DNA from 3 places in the Klebsiella electrica genome. Region 2 is predicted to be linked to each of the others. Evidence: riboswitches for the same ligand, from Rfam matches in the RefSeq annotation. Region 2 holds a riboswitch; each other region holds the start of a gene.
What was found. Region 2 has a riboswitch for thiamine pyrophosphate ahead of thiB (thiamine ABC transporter substrate binding subunit). Riboswitches for the same ligand answer to the same signal wherever they lie in the genome.
Positions count from the first base shown of each region.

Region 1: another riboswitch for thiamine pyrophosphate. It lies ahead of Electrica_RS12590 (TenA family protein); the one in region 2 lies ahead of thiB (thiamine ABC transporter substrate binding subunit).
Region 3: another riboswitch for thiamine pyrophosphate. It lies ahead of thiC (phosphomethylpyrimidine synthase ThiC); the one in region 2 lies ahead of thiB (thiamine ABC transporter substrate binding subunit).

Region 1 is NZ_CP041247.1:2,626,802-2,631,563, forward strand. Features, by position in the region: gene Electrica_RS12580 (hypothetical protein) at 1-296, opposite strand, end outside; gene Electrica_RS12585 (sensor domain-containing diguanylate cyclase) at 416-1,657, opposite strand; TPP riboswitch at 2,042-2,143, shown strand; gene Electrica_RS12590 (TenA family protein) at 2,209-2,901, shown strand; gene Electrica_RS12595 (ABC transporter ATP-binding protein) at 2,898-3,626, shown strand; gene Electrica_RS12600 (ABC transporter permease) at 3,623-4,363, shown strand; gene Electrica_RS12605 (ABC transporter substrate-binding protein) at 4,373-4,762, shown strand, end outside.
Region 2 is NZ_CP041247.1:4,436,194-4,440,955, reverse strand. Features, by position in the region: gene thiQ (thiamine ABC transporter ATP-binding protein ThiQ) at 1-440, opposite strand, end outside; gene thiP (thiamine/thiamine pyrophosphate ABC transporter permease ThiP) at 424-2,034, opposite strand; gene thiB (thiamine ABC transporter substrate binding subunit) at 2,010-2,993, opposite strand; TPP riboswitch at 3,026-3,208, opposite strand; gene sgrR (HTH-type transcriptional regulator SgrR) at 3,268-4,762, opposite strand, start outside.
Region 3 is NZ_CP041247.1:5,001,124-5,005,885, reverse strand. Features, by position in the region: gene thiC (phosphomethylpyrimidine synthase ThiC) at 1-857, opposite strand, end outside; TPP riboswitch at 943-1,056, opposite strand; gene rsd (sigma D regulator) at 1,110-1,607, opposite strand; gene nudC (NAD(+) diphosphatase) at 1,701-2,474, shown strand; gene hemE (uroporphyrinogen decarboxylase) at 2,514-3,578, shown strand; gene nfi (deoxyribonuclease V) at 3,588-4,259, shown strand; gene Electrica_RS23905 (YjaG family protein) at 4,302-4,762, shown strand, end outside.

The DNA.
Region 1 (4,762 bases), 1.8 Mb from region 2:
CGCTGTTCCGGGCTCATCTTCATCCAGCGTTCGTGCATCCGGCGCCGCATCCCGAACATACCGGGATGCAAGCCCAGACCGCCAAACAGAATACGCGACAGCGCCAGGAGACCTAACGCCTGCCAGAAACCAATGCTCTTGACGCCAAGAATGGCCGGCAGCAGCGCATTCCACAGCGACATCACCAGCAGCCCAAGAATTGCGATCAGTACCACGCCGATAATCAGCGGCTTAGCCATGCGATGATGACCGAAGCGGCGATCGCGCTCATATCCGTGCATTCCAAAACCTCTCATCAGTATGACCTCATTAACGTAGTGAAAAGTAACCTTGTGCTGAGGTAGACGAATGAGCTGCGGAAATATTGCTAAAAAAATAAAAAAGATGTTCGGCAGACCAGTCTTGCTCCCGATTTTTAATATTTTTCGACCAGATACAGCTTCACTTGATTGCGCCCTTCTTTCTTCGCCGCATACAGCGCTTTATCGACGCGATTAAACAGCTGATTGATCTCTTCCCCCTCTTGATGTTCAGCGACGCCAATGCTGACCGTCACCGTACCGGTATACTCAGGGGTATGGTAACAGCTGACCGCGTGGCGAATCGCTTCCGCCATCGCCAGCGCCGGCGCGATTGACGCTCCGGGGAGAAATAATAAAAACTCCTCTCCGCCCCAGCGATAGATTTTGTCCTCAATTTTGGCGGTGGACTCAAGTATTCGGGAAATCGCCTGCAGCACCTCATCGCCTTTTTGATGTCCGTAGTTATCATTAATCGCTTTAAAATTATCGACATCAACCAGCAGCAGACAAAAACCTTCAGCGTGAGATAACGAGGAATCCACAATGCGATAAAACTCACGTCGATTGAGTAATCCGGTTAAAGGATCGTGAGTGGCCGCAAATTCAAGTTCTGCCTTCAGATGCACCTCTTCCGTAACGTCATGAATAATACACAGCATCAACCGGGTATGATTCAGCACCACCGGCCCGGCATAAGTCTGAACATAGCGGATAGAGCCATCGGACAGAATATGGGTAAAGTTAAGCGGCTTGTGGCCACCGGGCAAGCTTGCCACGCCGTGCATAACGGGAAGCACGTCCTTTCCCAGGATATTGATTTGCCAGGTATGGCGGGTGCGCATCTCATCGGCGGTGTAGTTATAAAACCGCAGCGCGGCGATATTGGCATCAACAATTCGGCCGTCCTGTTCAGGGTCGATAAGCAGCATCGGGGCGGAACTGGTCATAAAAAATCGCGCGAAGAAACGATTACTGCGCCGTTTGTAATGATGTGCGGGGTGCGCCTTAACCGCGTCATTTTGCTGCAGGATTTTGACGGCTTCGAAAAGAATTAAAGTGTCATATTCTGCTGATTTAATCAGGGTGGTTTTACAATAAACCGGACGCGGACCCTCCGTCGTTTGAATGGTCCATACTTCGAATACTTCAGCAATGTTTTTGAAGTAGTACAGATAATTCTGCAGGCTGCGCTCTGGACAGGTGGAGAGCGGGCCTTTGCGCATGTCATCCAGCGACATCTCTCCGCTAAGAGTTCTGGAGGCCTGATTACAATAGACGACGGCTTCTTTGAAAGGATGAACCACCCAGACAGGCGTAGTGAGTAAATCAAAAATCATTAACTCTTTTAATAACATGCAGCCCTCCAGCAAGCAGGCATCACGTCCCTGAACGACGCGCTTATCGTCAATATAGTCCAACGGCGTAAGCTAATGAAATGATGTCGAAAGTTCAGAACCGAGATGCAGACGCCGGAAGTATAGTTCCTTTTTGCTTACGGGAAGGATATCGGGAAAGCAAAACGGCGCTGTCGATGACAGAAGCCGGGCCCGGCATGGTGCCCGCCGTTGCTGAGTGATTTGCCGATAGGCTTAATTTCGCACAAACAGCCAGCTAAAAACGCATCGAAAGCCAGCCGCCGTTGAGCATTTAAGCACCATAAAACGTGACAGTGTCACATAAACCGGCGCAAAATCACCCGCGGCCGGGATTGTAATCAAAAAGTGAATGCCGTATAACATGGCGCAACCGAGGGGTGTCCCGTGAGGGCTGAGATGGCGTAAGCCGAACCCTTTGAACCTGATCTGGGTCATGCCAGCGAAGGGACGGGTCGGCAATTTTGCCAGTTTACCGCCATTGCCTGTTCATACTTCCGCACACCCGGATCTCCCCGCTATCAGGAGGTCCTGTGATTCTGCCGATCTTTACCCAGGGTATTTATGGTCGTCTGCGCCAGCAGGCGGGATGCGACTGGGAACAGTACGTCGCCCATCCCTTTCTCCGCCAGCTTGCCGAGGGAACCCTGCCCGAACGCGCTTTCCGACGCTATCTGACGCAGGACTACCTGTTCCTGATCCACTTTGCCCGGTGCTATGCCCTGTTGGTCAGCAAACTGCGCACGCTCCCGGAGATGCGCGCCGCGGCCGCCTCAATGAACGCGATCCTTGGCGAACTGCCGCTGCACGTCGGCTATTGCGCGAGCTGGGGGCTGGATGAAGCCACAATGGCCGCCGAAAGCGAAGCGCCGGAAACGGTGAACTACACCCGCTACGTGCTGGATATCGGTCATGCCGGCGATGCGCTCGATCTGCTGGCGGCGCTGATGCCCTGCGTGGCTGGCTATGCGGAAATCGGCCTTGGATTGCTCCACGACCCGGCCACCCGACTCACCGACAACCCCTATGCTTCCTGGATCCGTAACTACGGCGATGCGGGCTATCTCGACGGCGTCACCGCGGCCATCGGCCTGCTGGAAAGCGTCTGGCAGCAGCGCGGCGGCGAGTCGCGCCTCGCAGAGCTGAGCGTCATCTTCACCACCGCCACCCGTCTGGAAGCCAACTTCTGGCAGATGGGGCTGAATGCCGCGGCGGTTGGCCGGTGATGGCTCCGACCATTGCCGTGCGGGAATTAAGCCTGCGCTTCGGCTCGCGGGTCATTTTTGACAAGCTGTCGTTCGATATTCCCGCTGGACAGTGGGTTTCGCTGCTGGGCGCCAGCGGCGCCGGAAAAACCAGTCTGCTGCGAATTATCGCCGGACTGGCCGCCCCCACCCACGGTCAGGTTCAGGCCAGCGACGGGCGGCCGCTGGGCCCTCGTCTGGCCTGGATGGGGCAAAAAGATCTGCTCTATCCGTGGCTGAGCGTGCGCGACAACGTTGCGCTTGGCGCCCGCCTGCGCGGGGAGCGCGTCGATCGCCAGCGGGTCGCAACCTTATTGGAGCAGGTGGGGCTCAGCCACTGCGCCAACGATCGTCCGGCCTCGCTCTCCGGCGGCATGCGTCAGCGGGCGGCGCTGGCGCGCACGCTGTATGAAGATCGGCCGATCGTGTTAATGGATGAGCCTTTTTCGGCGCTGGACACCCTTACCCGCACGCGTATCCAGACGCTGGCGGCGGAACTGCTGACTCAGCGTACCGTGGTGTTGATTACCCACGACCCGATGGAAGCCTGCCGGCTCAGCCATCGCCTGCTGGTGCTCGCGCCGCCGCCCGGCGGCATCGATGATTCCCATCACCTGGCGGGGATACCGCCGCGGGCGCCTGACGATCCGGCGCTGTTGCTGGGCCAGGCAGAGCTGCTGCAACAGTTGATGAGGGCCAACAGATGAGAGGGAAACTCTGTCGCGGCGGCGTGGTGTTCTGCGGCCTGCTGGTGTTCTGGTGGCTGCTCAGTCGCAGCGGCATCCCGGCGTTCCTGCTGCCGTCTCCATCGGCGGTGGCTGTCGCCCTGTGGGACAACCGCAGCTGGCTGGGCTGGCACGCGCTGGTTACCTTGAGCGAGATCCTCAGTGGTCTGGCGCTCGGGGTGCTGCTCGGGGTGGTATTGGCCCTGTGCATGATGATATCGCCGCGCTTACAGCGCTGGCTGATGCCGCTGGTGCTGACCAGTCAGGCGATTCCGGTCTTCGCCCTCGCCCCGCTGCTGGTGCTGTGGTTTGGCTTCGGGATGAGCGCCAAAGTGATGATGGCGGTTCTGGTGATTTTCTTCCCCGTGACGTCGGCATTTTTTGACGGTCTGCGGCGGGTTAATCACGACTACCTCGATCTGGCTCGAACAATGGGCGCCTCCTCAGGGGCGCAGCTCCGCCATGTCCGCCTGATGGCCGCCCTGCCGGCGCTGGGCTCCGGTCTGCGCATGGCCGCTGCCGTCGCGCCAATCGGCGCGATCATCGGCGAATGGGTCGGGTCCGCCGAAGGACTGGGCTATGTGATGCTCAATGCCAATGCGCGCATGCAAACCGATGTCTGCTTTGCGGCGTTGTTTATTTTAGTGCTGCTGACCATTGTGCTATGGCTGGCAGTGGATGCTCTGTTACACCGGCTGATCAACTGGACGCCGGAATAAGGAATAATCATGCGTAAACCCGTTTTCACCGCTGTCGCATTAACCGCGTTTATCAGCGGACAGGCGATGGCCAACGAAAAGCTGACCCTGGTGCTGGACTGGTACATTAACCCGGACCACGCGCCGATTATGGTGGCGGAACAGATTGGTGCCTTTAAAGCGCAAGGGCTGGACGTTAAGATAGTACCGCCGTCTGACCCGGCCCTGCCGCCGCGTCTGGTGGCCGCCGGCCAGGCGGATCTGGCTATCACCTATCAGCCGCAGGTGCACTTTTTTGCTGATGAGGGGCTACCGCTGGTGCGGGTCGGTACATTGATTAACTCGCCGTTGAACACGGTGATCGCCCTGGATAAACGCATCAAAACCCCCGCCGACCTAAAAGGGAAAAAAGTCGGCTAC
Region 2 (4,762 bases):
TCCCGGACCAGGCAGCGCGCCAGCGCCGCGCGTTGACGCTGGCCGCCGGAAAGCTCGCCCGGCAATCTGTCCAGCAGTGAATTGATCCCCATTTGCCCGGCAATCTCCTGCAGGCTGGCGACCTGCGCCGGGTTAAGCTTCAGCCCCGGATGCATCCCGAGACCGATGTTCTGGCGCACGGTAAGATGATGAAAGAGATTGTTTTCCTGAAACAGCATCGACACCGGTCGGCGGGCCGGCGGCGTCGTGGTATGCGGCTGGCCGTTAATCAGAATTGTGCCGCTTACCGGCGGTAGAAAGCCGGCGATCAGATTGAGCAGCGTGCTTTTGCCCGCGCCGCTTGGGCCGAGCACGGCGAGGCGTTCACCCTGCTGGACGGAGAGCGTGAAGCGCATCGGCAGATGCTGGTAAAGCCAGGTCACATCATTCAGTTTTAACATCACGTCCCGGAAGTTTCTCAATCACCGTAAAGAGTAAAAAGCACAGCAGCAGCAGCAGCAGGGCGGTGACGGCACCGTCCTGGCTACGATAAGAGCCAATTTGCTGGTACAGATAGAACGGCAGCGTGCGGAATTGTTCGTTACCGAACAGCGCCACGGCGCCAAAATCGCCGATGGACAGGACGCAGGCAAACGCCAGCGCCTGGGCCAGCGGACGCTTTAATGCGCGCAGCTCCACCACCCGCAGGCGGGTAAAACCGCTCATGCCCAAAGAGTGACAGAGCATAGCGTAGCGTACGGCAATATCGCGCATCGGGTTTTCCAGCACCTTCAGCGCATAGGGAATGGCCATCAGCGCATTGGTGAAGATCACGATACCGTCGGCGGAAGCCGGAAGTCCAATGCTGTTATTGAGCAGTAAAAAGAAGCCGGTCGCCAGCACGATTCCCGGCATCGCCAGGATCAGCATGCCGCTGAGCTCCAGCGTCTGACCCGCCAGCGGGCGGTTGCGAAGACGCAGTTCGCGGCTGCTCCACAGCAGCATCATGGTTAACATGACGCTGAGCAGACCGGCGGAAATCGCGATGCGTAACGAGGTGCCGAATGCCTGCCACAGCGCGGGCTGCGCCAGCACGCTGAGCAGGTTGTGATTCAGACCATCGGCGACGACCGCCAGCAGCGGGGGCAGCAGCAACAGCAGCATGAGAGCAATCAGCACGGTATCGGCCAGACGACTGTGCAGGCGATCGTCCGGATCGCGCCAGCCGTGAACCTGGGTGGTACCGATAGCGACGGCCTTGCTCAGGCGCTGGGCGAGAAGCACCAGCCCGAGACAGCAGACCATCTGGATCAGCGCCAGCATCGCCGCACGCGCCGGGTCATAATCAAAGTTCAGCGCCTGGTAGATAGCCAGCTCAATCGTGGTGGCCCGCGGGCCGCCGCCGAGCGACAGCACGGTCGCGAAGCTGGCGAAGCAGAGCATAAAGATCAGTGCCGCGACGGGGGGAATTTGCCGCCGTAGCCAGGGCCACTCCACCAGACGGAAAAAGGGGTAGCCGCGCATGCCCAACTGGGCGGCTATCTGGCGCTGCTCTCCGGGGATATTCTCCAGCGCCTGCAGCAGCATCCGGGTGGCCATCGGCATATTGAAAAAAACGTGCGCCAGCAGGATGCCTTGCAGGCCATACGGCGAGAAATCCCACTGCCAGCCGACGGCGTTAAACAGTGTCGCCAGCCAGCCCTGACGGCCATAGACGCTGAGAATGCCAAAGACCGCCACCAGTACCGGCAGAATCAGCGTCATGGCGCACAGGCGCAGCAGAAGCGTGCGCCCCGGGAAGCGGCGACGATACAGGGCGCGGGCGAGAAAAATCGCCGGTACGACGGAGAAGAGCGCGGAGAGAAACGCCTGCCAGAAAGAGAAACGGATAACGTGCCACAGATAGCTGTCGCTGAAAATCGAGCGCCACGCCGCCTCCGGCGCACTACCCCAGAGCGCCAGAAACGCGGCCAGTGCGACGGCGACCAGCAGCGCGGCGGCCGTCAGACCCGGCGCCAGCCAGCCGATATTTAGCGGCTGACGGCGCGTTGCCATGCATTAATCCAGTTCTGACGTTCTGCGGCGACCTGCTGCGGAGTATATTCCAGCGTGGTCTGCGGTTTCGGCAATGCGGCAAAACCCGCGGGTAGCGCAACCTGGGTGACCGGATACATCCAGTTGCCGGTCGGGATGGCATTCTGGAAGGCCGGAGACAGCATAAACGTGAGGAATTTCTCCGCCAGCTCCGGTTGTTTGCTGGCGGCGGTACGCGCGGCGACTTCTACCTGCAGATAGTGGCCTTCGGCGAAATTAGCGGCCGCGTACTGGTCTTTTTTCTCTTCAATGATGTGGTAGGCCGGCGAGGTGGTGTAGCTAAGAACCAGATCGCTTTCCCCTTTCAGGAACAGACCGTAGGCCTCGCTCCAGCCTTTGGTGACGGTGACGGTTTTCGCCGCCAGTTTTTGCCACGCTTCCGGCGACTTCTCGCCATACACTTTTTGCATCCACAGCAGCAGCCCCAGGCCCGGGGTACTGGTGCGGGGATCTTCGTAGATCACGCGCCATTTTTGAGTGCTTTCCACTAGTTCTTTCAGGCTTTTCGGCGGGTTTTTCAGCTTGTTTTTGTCGTAGACAAAGGCGAAATAGCCGTAATCAAACGGCACAAACGTGTCGTTATCCCAGCCGCCCGGTACCGTGACAGCGCTGGCCGGTACCTGGCTTTTAGCGAACAGTTTGCTCTGCGTAGCCGCTTCCAGCAGGTTGTTGTCCAGCCCGAGCACCACATCGGCTTTGCTATTCTTGCCTTCCATCCGCAGACGATTAAGCAACGAAACGCCATCTTCCAGCGCCACGAACTTCAGTTCACAGTTGCAGTCGGCTTCAAAGGCTTTTTTCACGACCGGTCCAGGGCCCCAGTCTGCCGCAAAGGAGTCATAGGTGTAGACGGTGAGTACAGGTTTAGCAAACGCGGGAACGGCGACCAGCGCCAACAGCGGGAGTAATTTTTTCAACACTTTGCACCTCATAACCAAGGGGGGGCAAAGGATTTTGAGTGGGCCTCAAATCCCTTCGCCGGCGTTATCCGGATCAGGTTCGACGGGTATTTTCTCAGCTTATACACTTCATCCTTCGCGCTGCCTCTGCGTTAGCATCGCGTGTCCACCCGCTTGCTGCTTTGATGCAACCCGAATGAGATGGTGTACGTATATCAGCACCCCGTTGAGAACGGCGTTAGTGTAATGATTTTGTGAACTGACGGAAAGCGCTTCAGCGCCTGCCGGACTGCTATCAGGGATCCGGCGGCGCAAACCACGCCGATTTGAAATCAAACCAGCCCAACGTATTCATTCTCACGCCACGCATACTGCGCTGCCCCTGGATAATCAGCCAGTGGTGGATCAGCGGCACGATAGTTTGATTGGCCAACAGCTGCTGGCTCCAGGTGGCCGGGTTTAGCTCGCCTGCGTGCCAGCGACGGGCATCCTGTTCCCAGTCGACGGGAATACAATGTCGTATCAGCGGGACTTCATACAACCAGGCAAACAGAGAAAAATCAATCGGTAGGGTAAAGTTAGCGCTGTTCAACCAGATATCGCTGACCACCTCGCCACGGTGCCACTCTTCGTACTCCAGCTCCTGAATCTGCAGTTTGACCTGATGCTCCGCCAGCAGCGTCGCCATGATCCCGCCCATCACGCGGTGTTCGACGTGATCCCGATAATAGGTGAGGGTGACGGACTCCAGCCCCGGGGGTTTTTCACAGGCATGACTGCGGGCGTGGTGCCAGCGGGGCAACAGACCATAGGCCGGGAACCAGTTGCCCTGGTACTGTTCACCGGCGTGATAAAGCAGATTGGCGGGCTGTAACAGATAGCTGAGCCACTGGCGAACCGCGAGGTTGCTGCCCAGAGGACTGCGGGCATCAAACAGCAGATAGTAGCACCCTTCCTCCAGCCGACTCTCAATCGCTTTCTCACTTTGCGTGGTTCCCTGTAGCGTCAGGCCGCCGTTGGGCTCTTCGCTAATCTCAGGCAGGACCCAGACGTTAACTTCATCAATTAACGCCCGGTAGCCGAAATAATCGTCAAAAGCGTGGATCTTCAGCTGATTTTGATTGTTGCGAACCACCGCGTAAGGCCCGGTACCTACCGGCATCGCGGAGAAATTCTCCATCGACTGCCATTCGCGCGGCAAGATGACAGCCGACACCTGACCGAGCAGCCACGGTAGCCAGCGATCGGGCTGCGTCAGATGAATATCCAGCGTCCAGGCGGTGGGGGAGACAATACGTTCAATGTGTGAGTACAGCGGCAGGGCGTTGCTGCGCTGCAACGAGGCAATCACATCCTCCATATCCAGCTCTCTGCCGTGGTGAAAATGAATACCGGGGCGGAGGAAAAAGCGCCAGTGGGTGGGGGAGAGCTGCTGCCAGTGGTGCGCAATATCGGCTTCCAGTTCCCCGTTTTCCTCATTTACCCGCGTTAAGGCGCTGAAAATTTGCCTGGCGATATGATTTTCCGAGCGGCGCAGCGCGCTGCCGGGGAGCAGGTTTTTCATCGGCCGGTAGTAGAGTACGCGCAGAATATGCCGCCCCTGGCGAAAGCTACGGCCCAGATGCGAGACCAGCATCTGACGAACGGCGGCTTTGTCGCCCACCAGCTGGACCAGTTGATCGATTCGATCCTGTTCCAGCAGATCCTCGGCCCGCTGCTGCTGCAGCGCCAGGCCGGTATACAGGAAAGCCAGCGTTGAGCGCTTGCCGCGCCCGGCTTCCGCTTCCCAG
Region 3 (4,762 bases), 560 kb from region 2:
TTGCGCAGGATCCACTCGCGGGTTTCGTGAATATAGCGCCCGGTGGACAAATCCATCACCGTGTCAGCGCCCCAGCGCGTTGACCACACCAGTTTTTCCACCTCCTCTTCGATGGAGGAGGTCACCGCCGAGTTACCGATGTTGGCGTTGACCTTCACCAGAAAATTACGGCCGATAATCATCGGTTCCGACTCAGGATGGTTGATATTGGCGGGAATAATGGCGCGCCCGGCAGCCACTTCATCGCGGACGAACTCGGCGGAGATATTCTCCGGCAGGCGGGCGCCAAAACCTTCGCCAGGGTGCTGGTGGCGCAACACTTTGCTGCGAATGCGCTCGCGGCCCATATTTTCGCGGATGGCGATGAACGCCATCTCCGGCGTGACGATGCCCTGGCGCGCGTAGTGGAGCTGCGTGACGCATTTACCTGATTTTGCGCGTTTTGGCGTCAGCGAGCCGCTAAAGCGCAGCGCATCGAGCTCCTCATCGGCCAGGCGCGCTTGGGTGTAGAGGGAGCTGCGTTCATGTAACGGCTCGCAATCGTGACGGGCATCAATCCACGGCTGGCGCAGCTTCGCCAGTCCCTGCCGGACGTCGATGGCTATATCAGGATCGCCGTAGGGGCCGGAGGTGTCATACACCGGTATGGCTTCGTTCTCTTCATACTGTGGGTTGCTTTTGTCGCCGCCAGTAAGCGTGGGGCTGAGCTGGATTTCGCGCATCGGCACGCGAATACTATCCTGTGCGCCCTGAACATAGATGCGTCGTGAGCGGGGAAAGGCGGTGCCTTCCAGAGTATCAATAAAGTGTTGTGCGCGTTCGCGCTGCTGTCGGCGGGTCAGTTTTTCTGTAGACATAGCTCATTCCAGATGAAAAGGAGATGGCTTGTCAGACGACGGATGGAGTAACAGATGCGTTTGGTCCCTGAGGGACGGCCGCTCTTTGCAGTTTACTCTTGTTCCCTTCGCAGGTATTAGCCTGATCAGGTTCCGCGGATCCCGAATTAACGGTCTCAGCCTTTTCCAGTGTGGAAAATAGGCACTCCGACAAGATAACACTCCCTCCGTAGAGGGAGAATGTCTGTAAATTACTCGTTAACGGTTCACAACTCAAGCCGTCGGCGCGATATTGTCGCTGACGTTATCTTTCAGGTTGTACGAAATGGCGAGGGCGATCAGCTTATCTTCCAGCGCAAAGCGGGCTTCCAGCGCTTCGCCGATGTCGGACAGCGCCTGCTGGAACTCAAGATAATTATCGTGATCGATGGCGTTTTCGAGGCAGGAGTCGTAGTCATCCATAATTTGCTGGGTATTGGCTTCCAGCTGCGGATAGAGCCTGGTAACCGCCAAAAGTGGCGTATCACCTTCCATTTCGCCAAGAATGCGTTCATAAATACTAAAATGGCCGGAGGAGAGATAATCCACCAGGCTTTGGCAAAAGTTATCCAGCGCCTTTTCGTTAAGCCGCATAAAGGATTCTTTTCCCGGTTTCAGGCCAACCAGCTTGTAGTAAGCGACGAGCAAATGCTTACGTACATGCAGCCAGCGATCGACCAGTTCATTACTGCCTCCAACACGTTCCGTCAGGTTTTCCAGCTGGTTTAACATGGTTGACTCCGCAAGATTAAGAAAATAACGTTGCTCACCAGAATGTAAATATAATGTTAAAATTGCCAGTAAAACGAAGGTAGTGCAATAGATATGGATCGTATTATTGAAAAATTAGATAGCGGCTGGTGGATAGTCAGTCACGAACAGAAATTATGGTTACCCGACGGGGAATTACCACATGGCGAAGCGGTAAATTTCAATCTTGTCGGCCAGCACGCGCTGCATATTGGCGAATGGCAAGGCGACGCGGTGTGGATGGTGTGCCAGGATCGTCGGCATGATATGGGATCGTTGCGGCAGTTATTGGATCAGGAACCGGGGCTGTTTCAGCTGGCGGGGCGCGGGATTCAGCTCGCCGAATTTTACCGCTCGCATAAATTCTGCGGTTACTGCGGGCATCCAATGCATCCGAGCAAAACCGAATGGGCGATGCTCTGCAGCCACTGCCGCGAACGTTATTACCCGCAAATCGCGCCCTGCATGATCGTGGCGATTCGCCGGGACGATTCTATCTTGCTGGCGCAGCATACCCGCCATCGTAATGGCATACATACGGTGCTGGCCGGGTTTGTCGAAGTGGGAGAGACCCTTGAGGAGGCGGTTGCCCGCGAGGTCATGGAAGAGTGCGGTCTGAAGGTGAAAAATCTGCGCTATGTGACCTCCCAGCCGTGGCCGTTCCCGCAGTCGCTGATGACCGCATTTATGGCGGAATATGACAGCGGCGACATTGTTATCGATGAAAAAGAGCTGCTGCAGGCTGGCTGGTATCGCTATGACGATTTACCGCTGCTGCCGCCGCCGGGTACCGTAGCGCGCCGCCTGATAGAAGACACCGTGGCAATGTGTCGGGCTGACGAGGAATGACGTGATACAATAACGGCCTGACGCTTAAGGAACTGCAAAATGACCGAACTGAAGAACGATCGTTATCTGCGTGCGCTGCTGCGCCAACCCGTTGATGTGACCCCGGTGTGGATGATGCGCCAGGCGGGCCGCTATTTACCGGAGTACAAAGCCACTCGCGCCCAGGCCGGCGATTTTATGTCGCTGTGCAAAAACGCCGAGCTGGCCTGCGAAGTCACATTGCAGCCGCTGCGCCGCTATAAACTGGATGCAGCTATCCTCTTCTCGGACATTTTGACCATCCCGGACGCAATGGGGCTGGGGCTCTATTTTGAAACTGGCGAAGGTCCCCGTTTCACCTCGACGATTACCGGTAAGGCCGATGTCGACAAACTGCCGGTGCCCGATCCGGAAGATGAGCTCGGCTACGTGATGAATGCCGTGCGGACGATTCGCCGCGAATTAAAAGGCGAGGTTCCGCTAATTGGCTTCTCCGGCAGCCCGTGGACGCTGGCGACCTATATGGTTGAAGGCGGGAGCAGCAAGGCGTTTACCGTGATCAAGAAAATGATGTATGCCGACCCGCAGGCGCTGCATGCGCTGCTCGAAAAGCTGGCCAAAAGCGTCACCCTGTACCTGAACGCCCAAATCAAAGCGGGCGCCCAGTCGGTGATGATTTTCGATACCTGGGGTGGCGTGCTGACCGGCCGCGATTATCAGCAGTTCTCGCTGTACTACATGCACAAAATCGTTGATGGCCTGCTGCGCGAAAACGAAGGCCGCCGCGTCCCGGTGACGTTATTCACCAAAGGCGGCGGACAGTGGCTGGAAGCGATGGCCGAAACCGGCTGCGATGCGTTGGGTCTCGACTGGACCACCGATATCGCCGACGCGCGTCGTCGGGTCGGTCACAAAGTGGCGCTGCAGGGCAATATGGATCCTTCCATGCTGTATGCGCCTGCTGGCCGTATTGAAGAGGAAGTCGCGACCATACTGGCCGGTTTTGGTCAGGGAGAAGGCCATGTCTTCAACCTCGGTCATGGCATCCATCAGGATGTGAACCCTGAACACGCCGGCGTATTTGTGGAAGCGGTGCACCGGCTGTCGGCACAATACCATCGCTAAGGAGCGAGTATGGATCTGGCGTCGCTACGCCAACGGCAGCAGGAGCTGGCCGCATCGGTGATTCGTGAGGATCGGCTGGATCGCGATCCTCCCCGGCTGATCGGCGGTGCGGACGTTGGCTTCGAGCAAGAAGGAGAAGTGACGCGGGCGGCTATTGTGCTGCTCGCCTGGCCCTCTCTGGAACTGGTTGAATATCAGGTGGCGCGAGTGGCCACCACCATGCCGTATATCCCCGGTTTTCTCTCCTTTCGTGAAACGCCCGCTTTGCTGGCAGCGTGGCAGCAGCTTGCACAAAAACCGGATCTGCTCTTTGTCGATGGCCACGGGATTTCCCATCCCCGGCGTCTGGGCGTCGCCAGCCATTTTGGCCTGCTGGTGGATGTCCCGACCATCGGGGTGGCCAAAAAACGCCTGTGCGGTCAGTTTACGCTGCCCGGCGATGAGCCGGGAGCGCTGGCGCCGCTGATAGATAAAAACGAGCAGCTGGCGTGGGTCTGGCGCAGCAAAGCGCGCTGCAATCCGCTGTTTGTCAGCACCGGCCATCGGGTGGCTCTCGATAGCGCGCTGACATGGGTTCAGCGCTGCATCAAGGGCTACCGCTTGCCGGAGCCTACGCGCTGGGCCGATGCGGTTGCCTCGCGGCGTCCGGCATTTGTGCGTTGGCAAGCAAATCACTGCTGATTCAGGTACACTGCGGCTAATTTCTGACTTCGAGAATTCATCATGTTACAAAACCCGATTCATCTGCGCCTGGAGAAGCTGGAAAGCTGGCAGCACGTCACCTTTATGGCCTGTTTGTGCGAGCGCATGTACCCCAATTACGCGATGTTCTGCCAGCAAACCGAATTTGCCGACGGCCAGCTGTATCGTCGTATCCTCGATCTGATTTGGGAAACCCTGACCGTCAAGGATGCGAAGGTGAATTTCGATAGCCAACTGGAAAAACTGGAAGAGGCAATTCCGGCTGCCGACGACTATGATTTGTACGGCGTGTATCCGGCTATCGACGCCTGCGTTGCTCTGAGTGAACTGATTCATTCGCGTCTGAGCGGAGAAACGCTTGAGCATGCCATTGAGGTGAGCAAGAGCTCGATCACCACCGTCGCGATGCTGGAAATGACCCAGGCGGGTCGCGAAATGACCGACGAAGAGCTCAAAGAGAACCCGGCGGTTGAGCAAGAATG